Regions from separate parts of the Acinetobacter sp. WZC-1 genome, predicted to be linked through region 1. Evidence: predicted binding sites of a transcription regulator. Region 1 holds the regulator's gene; each other region holds the start of a gene.
The links. The regulator PhoB, encoded in region 1, activates phosphate uptake and scavenging genes when phosphate is short. The targets are predictions, from matches to a motif close to TGTCATNAANCTGTCATAA.
Positions count from the first base shown of each region.

Region 2: a site for PhoB is predicted at 1,000-1,018, ahead of ACT6PV_RS04090 (inorganic phosphate transporter). Genes of this name have one in related genera too.
Region 3: a site for PhoB is predicted at 1,144-1,162, ahead of ACT6PV_RS08940 (porin). Genes of this name have one in related genera too.

Region 1 is NZ_CP199370.1:3,028,541-3,030,819, reverse strand. Features, by position in the region: gene phoR (phosphate regulon sensor histidine kinase PhoR) at 1-826, opposite strand, end outside; gene phoB (phosphate regulon transcriptional regulator PhoB) at 836-1,546, opposite strand; gene ACT6PV_RS14050 (TetR/AcrR family transcriptional regulator) at 1,792-2,279, opposite strand, start outside.
Region 2 is NZ_CP199370.1:863,457-865,735, forward strand. Features, by position in the region: gene metH (methionine synthase) at 1-820, opposite strand, end outside; gene ACT6PV_RS04090 (inorganic phosphate transporter) at 1,292-2,279, shown strand, end outside.
Region 3 is NZ_CP199370.1:1,919,301-1,921,579, reverse strand. Features, by position in the region: gene ACT6PV_RS08940 (porin) at 1-1,006, opposite strand, end outside; gene ACT6PV_RS08935 (HIT family protein) at 1,276-1,689, opposite strand; gene ACT6PV_RS08930 (YARHG domain-containing protein) at 1,721-1,993, opposite strand; gene ACT6PV_RS08925 (NAD(P)-dependent oxidoreductase) at 2,071-2,279, opposite strand, start outside.

The DNA.
Region 1 (2,279 bases):
CATTCATGCGTCGGGTCTGAGACTGCATCTGTTCAAAGGCACGTTTCCAGCGGGGGTTTAAGTCTTCCTGATCAGTAAAGGTTTCAATATAGCCACTGAGTACGGTCAGCGGGGTCCGCAGTTCGTGGGAAATATTGTCCACAAAATCCTTGCGCATCTGCTCAAGGTTATGAATGCGTGTCACATCGTAAGCCAGCAGCAGCCGGCTTTCACTGCCGAAACGGGTCAGTTTGATCTGTACATAATTTTCTTCAAAAACAGAAGACTGAATTTTAATGCCGTCCGGTGAATCATCGATATGATTAAAATATTCAAAAAAGTCCGGCTGACGGATAATGGTCAGGATATTGCGGCCACGATCCTGTGGCTGAATACCCAATAAGGCTTCTGCTGCCGGGTTCCACCACTCGATCTGATGTAATTCATCGGTCAGTATGACGGCTTCAGTCAGGGCAATCAGCGATGATTGCGCCCGGTCAATCAGCCCCACCATTTCTGCCTGTACAATCCGTTCCTGGCGCTGCGCACGGTAAACGTTAAAGAGCAGGGCACCCCAGATACCATCCAGGTTGGGGGGGGCATCATAAGGACGGTTGGAAATCCATTCATTAACCAGGTACAGCGAACGCAGTTGCAGGCTGAAAAATACAGCGAATGCAACAAGAATGCAGATCCAGAAATATCCGGTCCCTAAGCCGATAAACCCGCCAATGATGAATAAAAAGGCTAAAAGGCGTAAATCCTGTTTAGCAAAAGTCCATAAGTTGCTGTAACGGAATTTTTTATGTTCATGTGCAAGATCAGGGACGGGATAGGGCTCATACATACAATTAAATTAACCCAGGGCAACATCAGCACGGGTAGAAAAACGATAACCGGTGCCACGCACTGTCTGAACATAACGATCTGCGCCAAAAGGTTCAAGTACTTTACGCAGGCGACGGATATGTACGTCAATGGTCCGGTCTTCAATATAAACGTTGCCACCCCACACCTGATCAAGCAGCTGTGCACGTGTATAGGCCCGTTCGGGATGTGTCATGAAAAATGCAAGTAAACGATATTCGGTCGGACCCATTTCCAGGAAGTGATTGCTGAAGCTGACCCGCTGGCTGACCGGGTCCAGAATCAGGCCGTTGGCATCAATCGATTTTTCACCGCTCAGTGCATTTGCCCGGCGTAAAACTGCCTTAATGCGGGAGACCAGTTCACGGGTGGAAAAAGGCTTGGTCATATAGTCATCTGCACCGGCATCAAGCCCCTGCACTTTATGATCTTCTTCCCCGCGTGCGGTCAGCATGATGACCGGAATTTCAGAGAGGTTTTCATCACGTTTCAGCCGGCGGCATAAGTCCACCCCACTGACACCGCCCGGCATCATCCAGTCCAGCAGAATAAGTGCCGGACGCTGATCGACAATCATCTGGTGCGCCTGTTTGGCATCCTCAGCCTGTAGACACTGAAAGCCTGCCATGTCCAGGGAGGTGTGGATCATTTCCCGTATCGGAAGTTCGTCATCGACGATTAAAATGTAGTCATCTTTCACAACGCAATACCCTATTAATGAACGGTGGACTGTTTTATTTATGACAGGCTTATTACAAAGATTAATTATGACAGTATCATTGCAAAAAGGTAGCATTCGACGGTGCTGGTAATGTTTTGTGACAATTATGGATGGATTCGTGAAGAATAAATGACAAAAAATTTACATAAATTTATTCATATTCAACAAATTGTATTCAGAGGTGTCATCATTCTGACATCACTGATAATAATGTCCTTCAAATGTTATTTCTTCGAAAATGTATCCAGCAGGGAGATGAAGATAATACGACAGGCCTGTAATACCTCTTCCTGCGACATTTTAAAGCCTCCCATGACCCAGCGTACGGCAACCTGAGTTACATAGCCATTCAGACCGGTTGCGATCAGCGAGATTTCTTTTTCCGACAGGTCAATATGCGGCATCATCAGCATAACAAAAGCATGAATCATGCGGTCAAAACGGCTCATGGTTTCGTGAATGGTGGCATGATTATGCAGTTCCTGCACCAGCATGGCATCCACATAGATGATACGGGCCATTCGTGGGTCGTTTTTCAGCATGCCAAAGAGCGTAGCCAGGCCGGCATCAATCATCTTCCGGGGGTCAGAAGACGCCTGCATCACTGCCTGCATGACATTTTGCTGTAAGGTTCCTATCAGCTCCATAAAAATCGTCTGAAAAAGATCCTCACTCTTTTTGAATGATTCATAAAAATAACGTTCAGTCAGCC
Region 2 (2,279 bases), 2.2 Mb from region 1:
GGCCGGCATTGGGGTGTGCTGAAACAAAAACATCTGCTACATCGGCCACGGTTTTAACATGCGGACGCATGGCATCTGCCCCCAGTGCACAGTTAAAGCCAATGGAGAGCAGGTCACCATGACGTACCGAGTTCCAGAAAGCTTCTGCAGTCTGCCCGGTCAGGGTCCGGCCGGATGCATCGGTAATGGTGCCGGAAATCATCAGTGGTAATTCACGGCCAATGTCCCTGAAAACCTCCTTGACGGCAAAAATGGCCGCTTTACAGTTCAGGGTATCAAATACCGTTTCAATCAGAATAATGTCTGCACCACCTTCAATCAGCGCATGCGCAGCTTCTATATAGTTATCTTTCAGTTCATCAAAGGTGATGTTACGAAATGCCGGATCATTGACATTGGGCGAAATGGAGCAGGTGCGTGAGGTTGGTCCCAATACACCGGCAACAAAGCGGGGCTTATCCGGCGTTGAATATTTTTCACAGGCTGCTCTGGCAAGACGGGCCGCCTCCCGGTTGATTTCGGGAACCAGTTCTTCCATGTGATAATCCGACATGGACACCCGGGTGCCATTGAAACTGTTGGTTTCAATGATATCTGCCCCGGCATCCAGATAAGCTTCGTGAATGCCCTGGATAATCTGCGGCTGAGTCAGCACCAGCAGGTCGTTATTGCCTTTTAAATCGGATGCCCAGTCTGCAAAGCGCTCACCACGATAATCCGCCTCTTCCAGTTGATGGCGCTGGATCATGGTCCCCATGGCACCGTCGATAATCAGGATGCGGCTGGCGAGAAGCTCTTTCAGCGTACTAAGCGTGGACATAAATAAAACCCCGGCAATGCGGATGAATCTAATAAAATGGGCGATATTTTAGCAGAATTCAAGGGGGATTCAGCAGAATTCAGATGACGAATCATGCCAGCTTAAAATGAATGTTTATATTGAAATTTTTATGCATCAGGCTGTGTTCAGTCAGGGATATCAGGCACGGCAGATTGATTTTTCATCAATTTGTCATAATTTTATGGAAGAATTTACGCCCAAAAAAAGAAAATAAAAATAATGAGAAAAGGGTGACGGGGTAAATTATTATATTCTGACAAACATATGGCGGTATTTTTTTTGCACTTAATTCATTGTTTTAATTTTATTTTTTGGCTTTATGCTGAAAATTTACCCAACCAGTATCCAGGTGAGGGGGCAGGGAATCCACGTCGCCTGTCAGTGAATTGTCATATAATTGTCACAATTTAATTCAACAATAAGGGGATTTTTTTCCTCTTAATCGTCTGCATGAACCTAAATTTACCTTCTGCTCCAGATTCGACTTATCCATCGGCGATTGAAAAATCGACCAATGTCCATGTTCCGACGCCAAAATTTTTTATACCGGTCTTTCTGACGGTTATTATTGCAACGCTTATTTATATAGGCGTACAGGTCAGTACAGATCTGGCGCATGTTCCTCCCTTAAGTCTGTATTCAGTCATTTTACTGGCAGCGGCGCTGCTGATTGCGCTGGGTTTTGAATTCGTCAATGGTTTTCATGACACTGCCAATGCCGTTGCAACCGTGATTTATACCAATGCCTTGCCTGCACCGGTTGCCGTCATGTGGGCCGGTTTCTGTAATTTTCTGGGTGTGATGGTTGCCAGCGGTGCAGTTGCTTATGGAATTATTGCTCTGTTGCCGGTTGAGCTGATCATGAATGTCGGCAGTGGAACCGGTTTTGCCATGGTGTTTGCCATGCTGATTGCAGCAATTATGTGGAATCTCGGGACCTGGTTCCTGGGAATTCCGGCTTCCAGTTCACATACCCTGATTGGTTCAATTCTGGGTGTGGGCATCATGAACTATCTGTTGCATGCCTCAAGTGGTGCAAGTGGCATAGATACGGATCAGGTCATCAAAGTCGGTAAGGCCTTACTGTTTTCACCGTTAATCGGTTTTGCCTTTGCTGCGCTGGTTTTCCTGTTGATTAAAGGTGTATTCAGAAAACAGCTGGAATTATTTCAGCCACCTGAAGGCAATAAGCCGCCGCCGCCATTGATTCGTGCCATTCTGATTTTTACCTGTACCGGGGTCAGTTTTGCCCATGGTTCAAATGATGGCCAGAAAGGTATGGGATTAATCATGCTGATTCTGATTGGTCTGGTGCCACTGGCTTACTCATTGAATAAAAGCCTGGACCAGCAGCATCTGCAATCATTTGAACAATTATCTGCGCAGACAGCCACGGTAATTTATGCGGATCATGCTGCAATGCCGGATGATCAGGCAC
Region 3 (2,279 bases), 1.1 Mb from region 1:
CACGCTTCTGCTGAGCAAGAACACCATAGAAACGTGCCTGTTTGTTGAAGTTGTAATCAACACCAACACCGTACTGATCAAGTTTACGATCATTATTAGTCCACTCAGTTTTTGCAGACTGGTATTGAGCTTTTAATGCCCAGGGTGTACTTGGAATGCTATAAGTAGCTGAGATTAACCATGCTTTTTCTTCAAGGTCTGTATAGGCTGCAACATCATCTGTAGGCTCAGCATGTTGATATAATGCACCGAATACCAGACCATCTGCACCAATTTGAGTTAAATCAACAGAACCTGTAAGGCGGAATGCATCAGAATAATACCGGGGTGCAGAATCTAAACCGTTATAGGTACCCTGAATACCAAAGTTACCTGCAATACCGGCGGCAAAACCATAGTCTTTATTTTCATAGGTCAGAGATGTGGAAACAGAGTCTAAACCGTCACGTTTGCTGTCATCACCTGTAGCACCAGTTACTGGATCAGTTGTTGATGCTTCACCCGTTTGTGCCTGGATGTTAAATTGCAGGCCCGGAATGATCAGATTTTTATCTGTTTCAAAACCAATAGTGTTATTCAGACGTTCTTTACCATACATGGTTCTGGTAATATCCAGGTTTGTATCATCGTTATAGATGTCCTGATATTTACCTGCCGCAGTTTTGAAGTAAGAATCGTATTTACCGGCTTTCAGTGTACCAATATTGGCAAATTTCAGACCAAGAAAACGGTTACGTGCACTCCATTCTGAGTCTGAACCTGAACCATCAGCAGCAAAGCCCCATTCTGCCAAATATACAACGCTTACTTTATCTGTTAACTTTTCTTCCCCTTTAACCCCAATACGTGAAGCATTTGAGTTTAATTGTGTCTCCTTGTTACCAGCGTTATTAATATTATCTACCTGGTTCAAAGAAACGTTGAGTTTACCATACAATGTAGGCGCTGCTTGCGCTGCGCTTAAGCCAAGTGATGCAACTGCTGCAGCGAGTAGCACTTTTTTCATTGAGATTTCTCCAAAACATGTTCAAAATGGCATATGCCTGTTTCACTTTTTTATGCAGCAAGCTCCGAACAAAAAATTACAGAACTTACTAACTTGCATGCAGTATCTGTAAACTTTGTTACAGTTGGGTGAAAGTAAAATGACAGTTTTATGAATCGTAAGTGACGGATATCTCAGAAAGTTTTGAATTATGTTTATGCAAACACAAAAAATGAGGCAGTTGCCTCATTCAGGTGTGTATGGGGGGTTAAAGTTTGTACAGAGAAATTTTAAAGTGCTGCTTTAATCTTTTCAGCGATGGCTTTGATTCTTTCCATATCACCCATCTGGGCGGCATGTCTTCCAAGCTCATGCACAGACCCTGGAATCAGGTGGAAGTGGACATGTGGCACAGTCTGTCCTGCGGAAACGCCTGATAGCTGCATCAGTACAAGACCTTTTGCACCCAATCCGGTTTCAATTGCCCGGGCAATTTTCTGAACCACTTGTATGGTATAGGCTGCAGCCTCCGGTGGTAAATCAAGCAGGGTGACTGCCGGGGTTTTAGGAATTACCAGGGTATGACCATCGGCCTGCGGCATGATATCCATAAATGCAAGGACCTGATCATCTTCATAGACTTTGGTCGCCGGGAGTTCACCCCTTAAAATTCTTGCAAATATATTCTGGTCATCGTAAGCCATGATTATGTCCTTCACTGGCGTGCATTAAATATTATGATTTACAGTTCAGCTCTTTCTGGCGGGTCTTGATTTCATCAAGACGCTGCTGTTCTTTCTCTGAAAATTTCGGCTTGCTGGTAAAGCAGTTTTCGTTTCCATATCTGGCTTTACTTTCAGGGTCTTTAAAGCAAAAGCCCCGGGCAGCATAGATCAGATTGCTGTCATCCTGCAACTTTTTGCATTCCTGAGCAGGATCAGCAGCGGAAACATGTACTGCGGTCAGAGCGGATATCATTGAAAATAAAGCGACGGCAAATTTATTCATGAGATGACCTCAAACTGACATTAAATTGTCTTGTAAGGCATTATATAGCGCAATACCCCGAATACAATGGCGAAAAATTATTCTAATGTAATTTTGCTCCATGATTCGTACATTTTTACCGCTGCGGAAAAATCATGGTCCGGGCCGGCAAGGTCACTGGCGGCCTGAATTAAACTTTGTGTCAGGACTGTGACGGGTGCAGAAATATGCGCTTCCCTGATCAGGTCAACAGCGATGCCGGTATCCTTGGCCAGTAGGGCGAGTGCGAAAGTCAGGGGAAAGCTTC